Regions from separate parts of the Staphylococcus sp. NRL 16/872 genome, predicted to be linked through region 2. Evidence: riboswitches for the same ligand, from Rfam matches in the RefSeq annotation. Region 2 holds a riboswitch; each other region holds the start of a gene.
The links. A riboswitch is a leader RNA that binds a small molecule or an ion and turns the genes downstream of it on or off. The one in region 2 is predicted to bind thiamine pyrophosphate.

Region 1: it holds a riboswitch for thiamine pyrophosphate, as region 2 does, so the genes downstream of both, tenA (thiaminase II) here and MT340_RS02270 (thiamine phosphate synthase) in region 2, are expected to answer to the same signal.
Region 3: it holds a riboswitch for thiamine pyrophosphate, as region 2 does, so the genes downstream of both, MT340_RS01565 (3-oxoacyl-ACP reductase) here and MT340_RS02270 (thiamine phosphate synthase) in region 2, are expected to answer to the same signal.

The regions. Positions count from the first base shown of each region.
Region 1 covers NZ_CP119327.1:857,222-863,142, forward strand. Annotated here, with positions in the region: gene MT340_RS04115 (YwpF-like family protein) at 1-49, opposite strand, end outside; gene MT340_RS04120 (single-stranded DNA-binding protein) at 236-634, shown strand; gene MT340_RS04125 (transglycosylase family protein) at 1,001-1,717, shown strand; TPP riboswitch at 1,810-1,911, shown strand; gene tenA (thiaminase II) at 1,993-2,682, shown strand; gene thiD (bifunctional hydroxymethylpyrimidine kinase/phosphomethylpyrimidine kinase) at 2,675-3,496, shown strand; gene thiM (hydroxyethylthiazole kinase) at 3,489-4,280, shown strand; gene thiE (thiamine phosphate synthase) at 4,281-4,919, shown strand; gene yidC (membrane protein insertase YidC) at 5,008-5,880, shown strand.
Region 2 covers NZ_CP119327.1:497,368-503,288, forward strand. Annotated here, with positions in the region: gene MT340_RS02255 (thiazole synthase) at 1-280, opposite strand, end outside; gene thiS (sulfur carrier protein ThiS) at 282-482, opposite strand; gene thiO (glycine oxidase ThiO) at 466-1,581, opposite strand; gene MT340_RS02270 (thiamine phosphate synthase) at 1,574-2,164, opposite strand; TPP riboswitch at 2,231-2,340, opposite strand; gene MT340_RS02275 (pyruvate MFS transporter) at 2,679-3,953, shown strand; gene MT340_RS02280 (putative quinol monooxygenase) at 4,039-4,323, shown strand; gene MT340_RS02285 (FUSC family protein) at 4,528-5,921, shown strand, end outside.
Region 3 covers NZ_CP119327.1:323,031-328,951, reverse strand. Annotated here, with positions in the region: gene MT340_RS01575 (5,10-methylene-tetrahydrofolate dehydrogenase) at 1-361, opposite strand, end outside; gene MT340_RS01570 (solute:sodium symporter family transporter) at 459-2,051, opposite strand; TPP riboswitch at 2,478-2,579, shown strand; gene MT340_RS01565 (3-oxoacyl-ACP reductase) at 2,702-3,451, shown strand; gene MT340_RS01560 (LLM class flavin-dependent oxidoreductase) at 3,545-4,846, shown strand; gene MT340_RS01555 (DUF4064 domain-containing protein) at 5,102-5,921, opposite strand, start outside.

The DNA of each region.
Region 1 (5,921 bases), 360 kb from region 2:
CACCATTTTCATTCACAATTTGAAAACGCACCGCTTTAAAAGTCTTCACTTAATCACATCCTAAAAATTTTGAAAATATGCAATAAATTAGAAATTATTTAATTAGTCATTTAATTTTTAACTATTTTCTTTAAATATAACAAATTTTGATTATAAATAGTAAATTTTTATTGAAAAATGGTGTTTTGACGTATACCTAAAATGTCATTAATATAAATTTAGAAGGAGGTGACACATGCTAAATAAGATAGTAATTGTAGGTCGTATGACTAAAGATGCTCAAATCTATGAAAAGGAAGAGGTGAAAATTGCTACCTTTAGCGTTGCAACTGAACGTAATTACAAAGACGATAATAATGAAATTGTTTGTGACTATATTTTTTGTAAAGCTTTTGGCAAAACAGCAACGAATATCGAAAAATATACTAGTCAAGGTTCATTAGTAGGTATCACTGGCCAGATGCGTTCACGCAAGTATGAAAAAGAAGGGCAAACGCATTTTGTAACAGAATTATATGTAGAAACTATAAAATTTATGTCCCCACAATCTAAAAATAACGAAATTCTCTCAAATAGCTCGTTTATTGAAGACACTTATCCCCTAGATAATCTAGACATTATTAATATTAATTAAATTCAAATCAACTCTCTAAACTTTAACTCCAATCTTTTCTATTTTATATATAACATCTTTCAATTATACTCAGAATCTCTCTTTATTGATTTCGATTAATAGGGAGAGGTTCTTAATTTTTGCGATAATTGTTTGAAAAATTTCAGTTTTATTACATACATAATAATCTAACGTATATTCTTCAAAACTGGCATGAAAGAACTGTAAACGAATTTTTAATTAATTTAAGAACGATTTTAATGTAATTCCTATGTAAAAAAGATACTTTCTTTTTTATTTGGCTGTAACTTGCGCTTGCTCTTCAGATGTTACAGTAGGGTTTGTAAATTAATTGATTAAGAAAAAATATTGGAGGGCATATACACTATGAAAAAGACTATTATTGCTTCAACATTAGCAGTAGGCCTAGGAGTAGCAGCTGGAAATGCGGGTCATGCAGATGCAAGTGAATCTCAAATCAATAAAGCTGAATTAGCACAACTAGCTCAATCAAATGATCAATCATTAAACAATAGCCCTATTCAACAAGGTGCTTATAATATGACATTTGATTATAATGGCTTCACTTACCACTTTGAATCAGATGGTAGTAATTGGAGTTGGGACTACAATCAATCAGGTCAAACTGGTCAATCTTCACAAGCAACACAACAACAAGGTGTAAGCCAACAAGCTTCAACTTCTAATAATCAAAGTTCAGGTAAAGTGGTAACTTCACAAACACAAACTAGTCAACAACAACCAACTCAAACTCAACAAGCACCACAAACAAATCAATCTCAACAACCACAACAAGCATCAACAAGTAACAATACAACAAATACAGCTTCAAGTGGTTCTTCAGTACATGTAAACGAACATTTACAACAAATCGCACAACGTGAATCTCGTGGTGATATTCATGCTGTCAACCCAAGTTCTGGTGCAGCAGGTAAATATCAATTCTTACAATCTACATGGGATACAGTAGCACCTGATGAATATAAAGGTGTATCACCAGCTCAAGCACCTGAAAGTGTTCAAGATGCTACAGCTGTAAAATTATATAATACTGAAGGCCCATCACATTGGGTAACTGCTTAAATTTGAAACAGCCGGAATATTTCCATTAATGAAATATTCCGGCTTTTTAATTGAAAAATGAATATCTGTTTGATAATGTAAAATTAATAAAATAAAACTACTAGGGGAGCCAACCACAATGGCTGAGATGAATGTTCAGACCCTTATAACCTGATTTGGTTAGTACCAACGTAGGAAAGTAGTTATGTAATTTTACATGCTTTTTAAAGGATGACTACATTTCTGCGTTGCTAGGTGGGAATGTAGTTTTTTTATATATTTAAGGAGGAATTATGATGAGCTTTTCAACTGAATTAAAAGAAGCATCACAACCAATTATTGAACAAATTTATAACGATGGATTTATTCAAGATTTATTAAAAGGACAATTATCTAAACAAGCTGTGCGTCAATATTTACGTGCAGATGCTTCATATTTAAAAGAATTTACTAATTTATACGCATTATTAATTCCTAAAGCGCCTACAATGACTGATGTAAAATTTTTAGTAGAACAAATTGAATTTATGTTAGACGGTGAAGTAGAAGCACATGAAATTTTAGCAGACTTTATTAATGAACCATACGAAGAAATTGTACGTGAAAAAGTTTGGCCACCAAGTGGAGATCATTACATCAAACATATGTATTACCATGCTTATGCTCATGAAAATGCTGCATATACAATTGCTGCAATGGCACCATGTCCATATGTCTATGAAGTCATAGCTAAAATGGCATTAGAAGACCAAAATTTAAATAGAGATGTCATTACTGCAAAATGGTTTGATTTTTATAGTACAGAAATGCGTCCATTAATTGAGGTGTTTGATCGCATGTTAGATGAACTAACAGAAAATTGTAGCGACCAAGAAAAAAATGATATTAAAGAAAGCTTCTTACAAAGTACAATTCATGAACGCAATTTCTTTAATATGGCATACATCGATGAAAAATGGAATTTCGGAGGAAAAGAACATGAATAAACCAAAAATTGCATTAACTATAGCAGGCACTGATCCATCAGGTGGTGCTGGTGTAATGGCAGATTTAAAATCATTCCATGCTTGTGGTGTCTATGGTATGGCTGCAATCACTAGCATTGTGGCTCAAAACACTAAAGGCGTTCAACATATTCATAATTTAGAGACTAGTTGGGTTAAAGAACAACTTGATAGCGTATTCGATGATGAATTACCACAAGCAATTAAAACAGGTATGATTGCTACGCACGAGACAATGGAACTTGTACAAGAATATTTAAAAAAACATTCTGATATTCCATACGTTATTGATCCTGTTATGTTAGCTAAAAGTGGTGACTCTCTAATGGATGATGCGACTAAAAAACATTTACAAAGTACGTTATTACCACTAGCTGATGTTGTAACTCCTAATATACCTGAAGCAGAAGAAATTACAGGTCTGAAAATCGATACTGAAGAAAGTATTCGTAAAGCAGGACACATCTTTATTAATGAAATTGGTAGTAAAGGCGTAGTGATTAAAGGTGGACATTCAGCTGATTTAAATAACGCTAAAGACTTCCTATTTACTAAAGACGACGTTTATACATTTGAAAATAAACGCTTTGATACGCCACACACGCATGGTACTGGTTGTACATTTTCAGCAGTAATAACAGCAGAACTTGCTAAAGGCAAATCAATTTATGAAGCGGTTAAAAAAGCTAAAGAATTTATTTCATTAAGTATTGAATATACACCTGAGATTGGCCAAGGTCGTGGACCAGTTAACCACTTTGCATATATGAAGAAAGTAGGATTAGATGATGAATAATTTAGAGAAATTAAGAAATGAAAATCCATTAGTTGTTTGTTATACCAATGATGTCGTTAAAAACTTTACTGCAAATGGTTTATTAAGTATTGGAGCAAGCCCAGCAATGAGTGAAGCACCTGAAGAGGCAGAAGAGTTTTATAAAGTGGCAGGCGCCTTATTAATAAATATTGGCACGTTAACTAAAGCCAACGAAGAAGATATTTTAAAAATTGGTAAAATCGCAAATCAACAAGGTACGCCGATTGTTTTTGATCCAGTAGCGGTTGGGGCTTCAACATATCGCAAACAATTTTGTCAAAAATTCTTATCTGAAGTTGAAGTGTCAGTGATTAAAGGTAATGCTTCAGAAATTTTAACATTAGTTGATCCAAATACAACGATGAAAGGCACAGATGGAGATGCTAATCTAGATGCTGTTACAATCGCTAAAAAAGCATATGAGAAGCTAAATACAGCCATTGTATTGACAGGTAAAGAAGATGTTATTGTCCAAGATAACAAAGTAGTTCAGTTATCAAATGGTTCATCGCTTTTAGCGAAGATTACTGGAGCTGGTTGTTTATTAGGTGGTTTAGTAGCAAGTTTCTTATTCAGAGAAACACACCCATCATTGCAAGTCCTTGAAGAAGCGGTAAGTTTCTATAATATTGCTGCTGAAATTGCTGAAAAGGATGAACAAGTTAAAGGACCAGGCACATTCCTATCTCATTTATTAGATGAAATGTTTCAATTAGAATATTCAACTTATGAACAACACGTCAAACGCTTAGAGGTGGAATAAATGTTTAAAGCGAGCGATTTAAATGTGTACTTTATATGTGGAACACAAGACGTTCCAGAAGGTAATGATATTCAAACTATTTTAAAAGAGGCACTTGAAGCAGGAATTACTTTATTTCAATTTCGTGAAAAGGGGCCAAAAGCTCTAGTAGGCGAAGATAAAGTGAAGTTAGCACAGCAATTACAAGCACTATGTCGTGATTATAATGTACCATTCTTAGTTAACGATGATGTTGATTTAGCAGAACAAATTGATGCTGATGGCATACATGTTGGCCAGGATGATGCTACAGTTGTTACTTTCGCTCAACGGTTTAATGAAAAGATTATTGGCTTAAGCGTAGGGAACGAGGAAGAATACAATCATTCAGATTTAACTCACGTCGATTATATTGGCGTAGGTCCTATGTACGCTACACCGTCTAAAGCAGATGCAAGTGAGCCTGTGGGTCCAGAGATGATCAAAACATTAAAAGAGATGAATCCTTCGTTACCTATGGTAGCTATAGGTGGTATTACTGAAGATAACGTAGGCCAAATAGCAGAAGCGGGAGCAGATGGTATTTCTGTTATTTCAGCAATTGCTAGAAGTCATAATATTGACAAGACTGTTACCAAATTTCAGAGTTATTTCAAATAAATATTAGTTTTTTTCTTTTTTTGTTTTCTAGTACACTCTGATTATGATAAAATAAGCCCTATGTGAATATATCAATAGAGGTGTAAAAATGAAGAAGAAAGCGTTACTACCTTTGTTATTAGGGGTAATGGTCTTTTTAGCTGGATGTGATTATTCTAAATCTAGTAATAGAGATGGATTTTTCTATAACACATTCGTAGAACCAATGTCTAAAGTATTACATTGGTTAGGCCATTCAGTATTTAATGATGATTATGGTATTGCCATCATCGTGTTAGTATTAATTATCCGTATTATCTTATTACCTTTCATGCTTTCAAACTACAAAAATAGTCATATGATGCGTGAAAAAATGAAAGTTGCTAAACCTGAAGTAGATGGCGTACAAGAAAAAGTTAAACGTGCGCGTACTCAGGAAGAAAAAATGGCAGCTAACCAAGAAATGATGGAAGTTTATAAAAAATACGATATCAATCCTATGAAGAGTGCTTTAGGTTGTTTACCAGTACTTATTCAAATGCCAGTCGTAATGGGATTATACTTTGTATTGAAATATCGTATTGGTGGCGGAATTGCCGAACATCCACACTTCTTATGGTTTAATTTAGTACATCCTGATATTTGGATTACTATCATCGCCGGCGTTCTTTACTTTATCCAAGCTTGGGTTTCAAGTAAACAAATGCCTCAAGAACAACGTCAAATGACGTACATGATGATGATTATTTCACCAATTATGATTATTTGGATTTCATTAAGTTCAGCTTCAGCATTAGGTTTATACTGGTCAGTCAGTGCGGCGTTCTTAATTGTCCAAACATTCTTTGCAAACATGCACTATGAAAAGGTTGCAAAAAGAGAAGTTGCGCCAATGATTGAGAAATTTGAAAATAAAAATGACTCAAACAAAAAAGGCAAAAACACACAAGTTGTTTCTAAAAACAACAAAAAGAAAAAATAAATATACTAGCACTTAATATAAAGGCTCTATAATAAATTGGA
Region 2 (5,921 bases):
TGTCACATACGCCAGCATGTTTCGCGATTTCTGCGATACGAATGGCTTCTTCGGCTGTTTTAGCACCAGCAGTATTTGGGAAAGTGATGAAATCTTTTAAATTAATATTTGCAAGTGGGTTAGGTAAGTTTTTATCGTATAAGTTCATACGTCTTACTGCGAATGTAAGGACGTTTGTTTCTGATGCTTTAATCGCTTGTGTTTGGATGTCCTCATTTTCAAATTTACCAGTACCTAATAATAAACGAGATTGTAATTCTAATGATCCGATTTTAAACATTTTATCCGCCTCCAACAAATTCTAATAATTCTAATTGATCATCTTCACGTACAGTGTGGTTATCATAGTCTTCTTGTTTAATTAATGTTTTATTATGCTCGACAATGACACGTTCAGGGTCTAATTCAAGTGAGTGAAGCACTTGAGTAATCGACTGTTCTGCGTCGAATGTGAACGTATCACCATTAATGATACACTTCATTATTTGACCTCCTTGAGACATTAAATGACTCGTAATTGCGTGGTTTAACGCCAGTGAATAGCCAGTTTGCGATATCTCGTCCTATGACAGGTGAAAGTAAAATACCATTACGGTAATGACCTGAAATGACATATAAACCATCGTCGATGCGGTCCATGATAGGCAATTCGCCATCAGTATAAGGACGTACGCCTGACCATTGCTTAATGACCTTACCTTGTGCCAATTCAGGAACACGTTCATTGGCGTATTGATGCAACCATGAGACACCTTGATTAGTATTACCGACAGAATAATTATCAAATTCACTTGTTGCACCGATAAGGAAACGATTTGGTTGTTTCGGCACAATATAGCAACCATTCGTCATAAAGATCGTTTCTTTCAAATCTAGGCTGTCATGTTCAATAAGTAATACTTCGCCTTTGACACCAACTACTTTGCGTGGAAGTTGATAGTGTTCTAATAATTTAGAGCTCCACGCACCACCAGCGACAATCACTTTCTTAGCAACTAATTGACCTTCTGAAGTAGACACCTCATAGTAGCCATTTTGACGTTCAACACTAAACACTTCAGTTTCATAATAACGATGAATATCGCGCTGTTGCAGTGATTTAAAAAGTGCTTTCGTATAATGATTGGCATTGATTTGTCCATCATTTGGAATGTAGATAGCCATTTCGCTTGATGTAACATGACCATGCGTTAAATCGATTAAATCCTCATCAGATAATTCCACTACACTTGGGTCCATAGTACTTAAGAAGTCATATTGTTGTCTTAAACTTTCAACATCCTCAGGACGATTAGCAACTTTGATTAATCCTGAAGGTTGATATTGAATATCGATGCCTGTTTCATCTTGCAATGTTTCACACAGTTCTGGGAAAAGTGAGCGCGATTCAAGCGCGAGTCTAAATAAATCCGTATCTTCAGTAAATTCATTTTGTGCACCTAGCATACCGCCTGCTTTATAAGAAGCATGTTTACCAGGAACATCTCTGTCGACAATCGCGACATCCATTTGTGATTGACTTAAATGTCGTGCAATAGACATACCAATCACACCTGAGCCAATAATAAGAACATCATGCATCTTTCAACCACTCCTTTCGTAACTGTTCGATTTGTTGTAAAGATGCGTTCATAAAGAAAGAAATTGCACATATACCAGCAAACCCATTAGGTAATTGGTGAATCGTTTCTTTAGTGATGCCACCAATCGCATAAATAGGTATTGGCAAACGTAAAACGTCATTGATTTCATCCTGTGATCGTGGCTGTTGATTTGGTTTAGATGGCGTTTTGAAAATGTGGCCATAAAACACATAATCAAGACCATGTTCATAAGCTTGCTCCACAGATTGCTTGGAATGAGTCGACATACTGACTTCGACATTTGGGTGTAGTTGTTTATAGTCGAAAGCATTTGAATCCATTTCACGACAATGCAAGCGTGACAGTGTTAAGGATTCTAGTAATTCAGTATCACTGTGAATGATCACTTTCTCTTTAGGAAAGCCAGCCTCTAATAGTCGAGTGATGAAGTTGAATAACGCTTCGTGTGACATAGGGGTACGAAAGAGTAATCCGTCTATGCCTTTAGCTATAGCTAAGAAATGTTGTAAATCCTTGTCCGTTAAATCTTTGTAACTTGTTATTGCAATAAATATATGCATCACCCCTTGAACAATAAAAAAACGCTATTGCCCTTGTAGGGAAATAGCGTTCAGCTTAACTTTACGATATCCTTTGCGCCACTTTCCTACGCCAGTACAAACTGGATCAGGTTCCAGGAATTATAAAGTTCGTTCTTTACTCTCAGCCTTAAACAAAGGCACTTCCAGTGGATGATAAATGTTTATTCATTTATAAAATAACTCATAGCGTTTTAATTCAATTTCATTCTACAGTTTTTTTGATTAGAGTTCAAATCTTAATCCAAAGCAACTATGACACGCCCTTTTCAAAATGATAAAACAAAGAATACAAACAAGTACAATTTAATAAAAAAATATTAAAATTATATTGTAAACGTTTACACTAAGTGATAATATAATTAAAAATAAGTAATCAATATTGAAATTACTGTTAGAAGAAGGAGGATCTAAAGTACGTTCAAAACTACGTAATCATTTAGTACGACAACATTAATTTAGAATCAACAAATATAAATGAAAGTAGGACAGTAACATGGGTCAAGGACAAAGAAAGAGTAATGTGCGTTGGATGTTCGCACTATTGTTTTTTATTATCGGAGTTATCGCGTATATGGATAGATCAAATATCTCATATATTGCACCACAAATGATGAAAGATTTACATATGGACAAGCAACAGTTTGGATTGTTAGCTTCATTCTTCTCACTTGGTTATGCTTTAATGCAAGTGCCTTCGGGAATGTTAGCGGAGAAGTTTGGTCCACGTAAAATGATTTCAGTCGCATTAGTATGGTGGAGTGCTTTTACAATCTTTACAGGAATGATTAAACATCACGGTTTATTATTCTTAGTACGTTTCTTATTTGGTATTGGGGAAGCACCAATGTATCCATCTAATGCCGTATTTAATTCAACTTGGTTCTCAAAAGATGAAAAGGGAAGAGCATCAAGTGCATTACTTGCAGGTTCATATTTTGGACCCGTATTAGCACCAATTATTACTATTGCCATTGTAAATGCATTTAACTGGCAAGCAGTATTTTATATCTTCGGGGCAGTAGGTATCCTTATTGCGATTTTATGGGGGATTATCGCGAAAGATTTACCAGAACATCATCGTATGGTAAATGAGGCTGAAAAAAGATATATCATGGAGAATCGTGATTTAGTTCAAACAAGTAAATCACTTCCACCTTGGAATCAATTCTTCCGTCGTTTAAGTTTCTATGCGATTGCAGGTCAATACTTTGTCGTTCAGTTTATTATTGCTTTATTCTTAATTTGGTTACCTACGTATTTAACTGAACAATATCACGTAGAATTCAAACATATGACAATTAGTTCATTACCATGGTTTATCATGTTTATCTTAATTCTATCTGCAGGTGCTATTTCAGATAAAATTTTACATAGTGGTCAATCACGTTTTGTAGCAAGAAGTGTCATCGCTATTGTTGGTTTCATCGTATTTGCAGTATCAATCTTTTTCGCAGTTCATACTGAAAGCTTGTATATCACTATTTTCTGGTTATCACTTGGCTTAGGTGGTATGGGTATCTCAATGGGTATGAGCTGGGCTGCAGCAAATGATATCGGACGTAACTTCGCCGGAACAGTCTCAGGTTGGATGAACCTATGGGGTAACCTTGGTGCGTTAGTTAGTCCATTCTTAGCAGGTGCGTTAGTCACTTCATTAGGTTGGTCAATGACATTCCAACTATTAATTGTACCAGCAGTGATTGCAGTCATTTTATGGTTCTTCGTTTCACCAGACAAACCACTTCTTCAAGATGAAAGCAAAAAGTAGAATAGTCTTTTTAAAAGCAAATAATTGTTTAATACTGAAGTAGATATGGTACAACTAAAGCAATAACAATATTGAAGGTGATTAAATGATTATTATTAATGCAAAACTTAAAGTAAAAGAAGAGCACCGTGAAGAATATTTAAAATTAATGAAAAAATTAGTTGAAAGTTCTAGCCAAGAAGCGGGTAATACGTTCTATCATCATTATGAAGACGTTAAAGAACGCAACATATTTGTTGTGGTTGAGAATTATAAAGATGAAGAGGCAGTACAAACACATAACCATTCAGACCACTTCAGAGCATTCAGTGAAAATATTGGCAAATACATTTCAGAAGAACCTGTTATCGATGTAGCAGAAACAAAATAATATAACTTTTTGAGAGTGAGACAGAAATCTTTTTATCAAATTAAGATTTCAGTTTCGCTCTTTTTTTGTAGTCTATAATCATGCTACTGATGAGTAAACTTAAAAAGTGTTATCATAAATATGTATGCTTTATAGAAAGGAAAGATAATTTTGGGAAATGTATTACAGTCTCTTATACAATTCGATAAAACCAAGATTGACTTTATGAAAGGGATTCGCCAAGGTTTATTAATGATTATCCCAGCATTAATTGGCTATTACCTTGGGAATTTTAGTTTTGGTTTACTTGTATCGACGGGGGCGTTAGCACATATATACGTCTTTCAAGGACCACCTCGTTCTAAACTTAGAATGGTTATTTTATGTTCTATTTCGTTTGCGATATGTATGATGCTCGGCACCTTAACCGTATCTCAACCACTTCTTTATGGTTTTACTTTACTTATTGTCACAGTGGTACCATATTATATTTTTAGTGCATTGAAGATTGCCGGACCATCTTCTACTTTCTTCTTAGTTACATTTTGTTTACCTAGTAACTTACCTGTAGCGCCAGATCAAGCGTTATACCGTGGATTCGCTATCTTAGTAGGTGGCGCATTAGCGACACTCGTTGTGCTTATTATGATCATCTTCCAGAAGCAACGCGTTGAAGATCGTGCCATCACTGCTGACTTCACAATGATTAACAAATTGATGCAAAACTATAACGATCCAGAGAAATTTAAAGAAATTTCTCAATCAGCAGTGACACAATTCAAAAATTCAGATGAATTATTAATTACAGCGACTGCTGGTGCTAAGGCGAAACTGAATCAACGTTTCCAACGATTACTGTTACTACATACGTCAGCACAAGGGATTTACTCTGAATTACTTGAACTGCATGAGAAAGATATTCGTCCACTTCCACAGGAATTAATTGAGATGATGGAAGTAACAACACGTAATGCATATCGTCTTAGTAATGCCAGAGAAAATTGGACAAAAGAAGTTCATGTCAGCGAAGATTTTGATAATCTCATGCAATATATTTTAAAAATTGATGAAATTGCAAACTTAGATTCTAGTCGTATCGAACACGAAGCTCAAGTGAGAAAGCCGCTTTACAGTCAACGAATTCTGCATAACTTAACACTTGATTCTATCGTCTTTCGTAACACCTTGATTTATATCATTATCATGGGCATCGCTATTTTTATTTCATTAACCTTTGATATTCAGAAATCATATTGGATTCCTTTAACAGCGCATACGGTTATGTTAGGGATGACGACACGACGTATGATAGATAGAGCCATGGCCCGTGGATTAGGAACAATTATTGGGACATTAGTTTTATCTGCTATTCTATATTTCCATCCACATGTAGTAGTAGCCGTCATTATCATGGGGCTCGCTGCTATGGTGACAGAAGCCTTTGTAGGTTCGAATTACGCGTTTGCCGTTATTTTTATCACAACACAAGTTATCTTGCTTAATGGACTCGCATCGCAAAATCTATCTATCTCGATTGCTTACACACGTATCTTTGATGTGTTAATTGGGATTGTAATTGCAGTAGTCGGTATTTTAATACTTAACCGTCAAACGTCTTC
Region 3 (5,921 bases), 170 kb from region 2:
ACGTAATACTGTTAACTAATTTACGTTCAAAATTAAACCAGCCTAATGAAGGCATCGATATCATTGCGATTTGTTGTTCACTATCAAAGTCACTAATAACGACTTTGTTACCTGAGATACTTGGTAAGTCGGTAATGCAAACGACGAAATCCCACTCATTTTGTTTCTTTAATTCAGCAGCTTTATCTATACTTGCGTACACATCTTCTGCTGAGCCGATTAATAAGTCGACTTTGGTTTCGAACTTCCAATCTACGTTGCTATTAATACGTTGTTGAAGTAAGCCTTGTATCTTGGGTATCGCACAGTCGACATGTTTACGTGCCACGCCCGGCGAAGGTACGAGTCCAATCGTGTACATTAAGTTAACTCCCTCCTTTTTTAAAAAAAATAAACGAAAAGTGTACGTTTAAAGTGGCAATCTACATTTAAACGTACACCCTATACATTGATATGTTTTATTTAGCAAGTACTAATGGTGAGAAGATGATATAAATAATCACAACTAAAGCTAAGATAATTGTGCCTGCAATATAGCGATATTTCCAAGGTGTTAGATCCACTTTAGCGTTATTTGTATTTAAATCAAATTCATTAGATGGTTTCAATTTATTGAAAATAAGTACAATGATTAAATCAATAAAGAAGATAACACTAAATGTATAGAGATAATTAATTTGTGGGAACATCAAGCTTACAGTGACATATAAAATAATATGCGTAAACAGTGCTACTTTAGCACCTAACTTAGAGGTACGTCTAGAGAAAAATGCCACAAGTACTAACACAAGAACGGGCATACTATAAACGCCGTTAAATTGTTGAACAATCGCATATAAACCACTTGGGAATAGTGAAATTAATGGAGAAAGTCCTACACAGATAGCACCAATGACTACTGTCGCAATATGACCTACGCGAGCTATGTGTTTGTCTGACGCTTTTTTACCAAAGAGTGGTTTATAGAAGTCATAGGTAAATAATGTCGTAGTACTGTTTAATGAACCTACGAAGGAACTTAAGATAGCACCAAAAATAACGGCACCAAAGAGACCTAATGACAAGTCTGGTAAAATACTTTGAATTAGCGCTGGATACGCATTGTCATTATTATCGATACCACCATTAAAATAGTTATAAGCAATGACACCCGGAATGACTGTGAAGATAGGTCCAAATATTTTAAAGATACTTAAGTAAATAGCACCTTTTTGTGATTCTTTTAAGTTTTTAGCTGCTAGTGCTTTTTGAACAATCATTTGGTTGGCACACCAGAAGAATAAGTTATTAAAAAACATACCAAAGAATAATGTTGGCCATGGCACGATATTTGAATCTACTGAGCCAAACGCGTTAAGTTTCTCAGGCGTGTGTTGAACGATATTGTCGAAACCTTTGACGAAACCGCCATCACCCACATGATGTAAGCCAATTAAAGTTACAATTAAACCACCAACAATTAACCCGATACCGTAAATAGAGTCACTGAATGCACTTAAAGATAAGCCACCTATAAAGAGATAAAGGACACCAATCACACCAATTGTTAATGAAATAATGATGGTTGCTGTCGTATTGCTTACACCTAAATAGTCGCCAATATGAAACATCTTATTAAAGACTAAAGAACCTGAATATAAAACAACAGGCATAAACGACACGACATACGTGAAAATAAATAAAATTGATACAAAACGCTTCGTAAATGTATCATATCTCATCTCTAAAAATTCAGAAATGGTAGAAACACCATAACGTAAGTATTTAGGAAGGAAGACCCAAGCGAGTAAGACTACCGCTACGGCAGCAGTAATTTCCCACGCCATAACCTCCATACCTTTTCCATAACTTTGACCATTCTGACCTACTAATTGTTCTGTTGATAGATTGGTCATGATAATCGTTGAAGCAATAGTGAAACCTGTTAAAGTATTGCCTCCCATAAAATAGCCGTCTGCACTATCGGTTTGTACTTTTTTCGATCGCCAATAAGCATAAACACTAATACCGATAACTACGCCTAAAAATAGCAAGACTGCTAGCCAATTCATACTTCTTTCGCTCTCCTTTAATAAATTTTGAATATTTTCCCAATATAAAAACAAACGTTAACTTCATATTTAACGTTTATATCCCCTTTTTTATCTTCGCTCCAGATTGAAAATTTTAAAAACAACTATTTATATTTAGTTCATATATATATTAAATTTACTTTTAATACTTTTTCAATCTTAAAACTTGTGCATTACCAATTTTAATGAATTTCAATATTTTTACAAATTTATTTTTAATCAATTTTGATTAATTAATTAACCTATGAAACTTATAAGAGCCTTTAATTTATTCGCTTTAAACTAAAAGATTTCCTAAAAGCAGACAAGATAGACGCAAATAGATAGCCTATCTTGCCCTACTTTTACTCTGCAATTACCTTGACTTCTAAATTCAAAAATTATACATTGTAAATATAGTATTAATATATGCACTAGGGGTGTTTTTTAACTGAGATGAGGCTTGTCCTCGAACCCTTTGAACCTGAACTAGTTCATACTAGCGTAGGAAAGTGTGGGATAAATTTTAGATGTTGATAGAGATTTTATGTCAAATCTCTTTTCTATATACATATCTATCATTTACGCAACTTTCCTAGCGAAGGTTGCGTATTTTTTTACTGTAAAAGAAAGTGATGGAGGCTTGTGCAATGGCAAGAACAGTATTAGTAACAGGCAGTGGCCGTGGTTTAGGCGCAGTCATCGTAAAAACATTAGTGTCTCAAGGATTTCAAGTTGTCATTAATTATAATAAGAGTAAAGAGACTGCTGAACAGTTAGCAACAGAATTAGGCGACAACGCAATCGCACTACAAGCAGACGTGACACAACGCGAAGAAGTGGAACGTTTAGTCAAAGAAGCAACCGCCCATTTCGGTCAAATCGATGTGGTTGTCAATAATGCGTTAGTCAATTTCAAGTTTGACCCAGTAGCACAAAAAGCATTTAAAGACTTAACTTGGGAAGATTACCAACAGCAAATTGATGGCACATTAAAAGCAGCATTTAATGTTACTCAAAGTGTAGTCCCTCAATTTATTGAACGTAACGCTGGTAGTATCATCAGCATCGGTACAAATTTATTCCAAAATCCTGTCGTGCCATATCATGAATATACAACAGCCAAAGCAGGCTTAATCGGATTTACACGCAACGTTGCTGCTGAATTAGGTCAATATGGCATTACGGCTAATATGGTTTCTGGTGGCTTATTAAAAACGACTGATGCCAGTGCTGTAACCACACCAGAAGTATTTGACTTGATTGCCCAAACGACACCATTACGCAAAGTGACTACACCTCAAGACGTGGCAAATATGGTAGCGTACTTAAGTTCTGAAGCCGCAAATGGCGTTACAGGACAAAACATTACAGTTGATGGTGGTTTAACAATGAACTAAAACTTTTGGAGTCGATAGTGACGTACTCAATGCACGCATTCTTCTCTATTTAATCAAAATCCCAACAACAAACTGGAGTGTTAGTGATTCATTATGAAGAAAGAGAAACAACAATTACACATTGGCATTTTAATTTACGGTTGTGGGCATCATCAGGCAGCTTGGCAACAATCTAATTCAAGCGTTGAACGTCTTGGTGATATTACGTATTATCAAGAGCTAGCTCAACTTTCCGAAAAAGGACTATTTGACGTCGTATTCTTTGCGGATAATCAAGCTTTCAATCCTGGTTTCACGACGATGCCGAGTTTCTGGTTTGACCCGCTCATTAACTTAACGGCTATTTCCCAGGTTACACATCATGTTGGTTTGGTACCCACTATCTCGAGTACATTTTCAAATCCATTTACGGCAGCGCGTCAGTTATTAAGTTTGGACCATATCACTGGTGGACGCGTCGGTTGGAATTTAGTGACTTCTATGACAGATGTGGAGGCTCAGAACCACAGTATGGAAGCATTGCCTGAGCATGCTGTTCGTTATGAAAAGGCGGACGAATTCGCCCACGTCGTTAATGAGTTGTTTGAGTCATGGACTACTGAGGACTTTCAACCTGATCGTGAAGCCGGCACGTTGATGGATACGACAACGATACAACCGCTTCACCATAAAAGTAAATATTTCCAAGTGCGTGGACCACTCACTACACCACAAAGTCCACAAGGAAAGCCCGTTGCTATGCAAGCAGGTTCATCTAACCACGGTATTGCATTAGCTACGAAATATGCTGATGCCGTCTATTCAGTAGCGTGGAATCTCAAACAAGCTCAACGCTATCGTGAAAGACTAGATGCTCAAATGAAACAAAATACAGATAACCCAAGATACATTAAAGTCTTTCCGGGATTAGTCACTTACGTGGGGCGTACGCATGAAGAAGCAGAAGCTAAAAAAGCAGAGCTAGATGCCTTACTTTCTGTTGAAACTGCTTTAAAACAGTTAAGTTTCTTTGTCCAACAAGATTGTAATCAATGGGAACTAGACCAACCCGTTCCTGAATTACCCCCACTTGAAGAATTTAGTGGACCTAAAGGTCGTTATGAAACCATCCTTGAAATCATTAATGACAAACAACCGACTGTTCGTGAATTACTTGGCTATTTAAATGCTGGAGGCGGTCATTTAACTTTAGTCGGCACACCTGAAGAAATCGTAGACGAAATGGAGCATTGGTTCAACGAAGGTGTCGCAGATGGGTTCAATTTAATGCCACCTTCCCTCCCACATAGCTTAAAAGACTTTGTAGATTTAATCGTTCCTGAATTACAACGTCGTGGTTTATATCGCACAGCGTACACAGGACATACCCTGAGAGATCACTTAGGGTTAAATTAGAAATTCAATAGAGCTTATTGATAAAGTTCTTAAAACTATTAAGACTGAAAGAGTTTACCTACAGTCTTAAGACATTCATTATTATCCAAATTATCCAATTCAAAATTCATTTATCCCATATCCAATTTATTAATTCATATAATAGAAATTAACATGAAGGCGATGATGCTAACTTAGGAGCACCATCGCCTTATTTTTTCCATAATAAAAGCGAGCCGTTTTTTCAGGCTCGCCCCAGACTCTAGACAATCTCCATTAATATTTATATGGATCGTTATCTTTTTTGTCTTGTAATTTTTTAGCTTCATCTTTTAAGAAATTATCATTTTGATGATTCTGTTCATGATCTCTATTTAAATCATTAGAATGATTATCATTGCTATGATTGTATCTATCACTACGACGATAGTTGTTGTCATCGATATCGCGACGGTGATTATCATGTTGATAATCTTCATCATTAGTTAATGTTCTACCAAGATTATTATTGTGTTCGTGATTGTTATCTGCTGACCAATCCACATCATTGCGACGATTGAAGTCCTCATCACGGTTTAAATCATCATGGTGATGACGCTCATTGTCATTGCTATGACGAGAATCATAATGACTACCATTATGCACGTCATGTTCATTATTTGAATATTGATCTTTAATATAATCTTGTTCTTTCGCTTTATCTTCTTCATCTAAAATGAAAGCATTGTTACTAGCGTTTACATCATTACGCTCTCTATCGTTTCTATCGTGGTTGTCTCTATCATAACGGTGATCATTTCTATCATTATGATAATCATTGCCACGTTGACCTTGGTTTGTCATATTCGCATAACCATTATTTCTGTTGTTATTATCATAGTTATTGTCATGGTGGTCACCATAACCATTGTGACGGTTGTCGTGACGGTTGTCGTAACCATTATCGTGATGATTACCATTATTATCATAATAGCGGTGATCATAATCATTATCATTATGTTTTTTAGCTTTTCTTACTAATAACATAATACCTGCGATTAACCATAAGATAGCACTAATCCAGTTAGATGCTAAAGCTAAGATACCTGCGATAAGA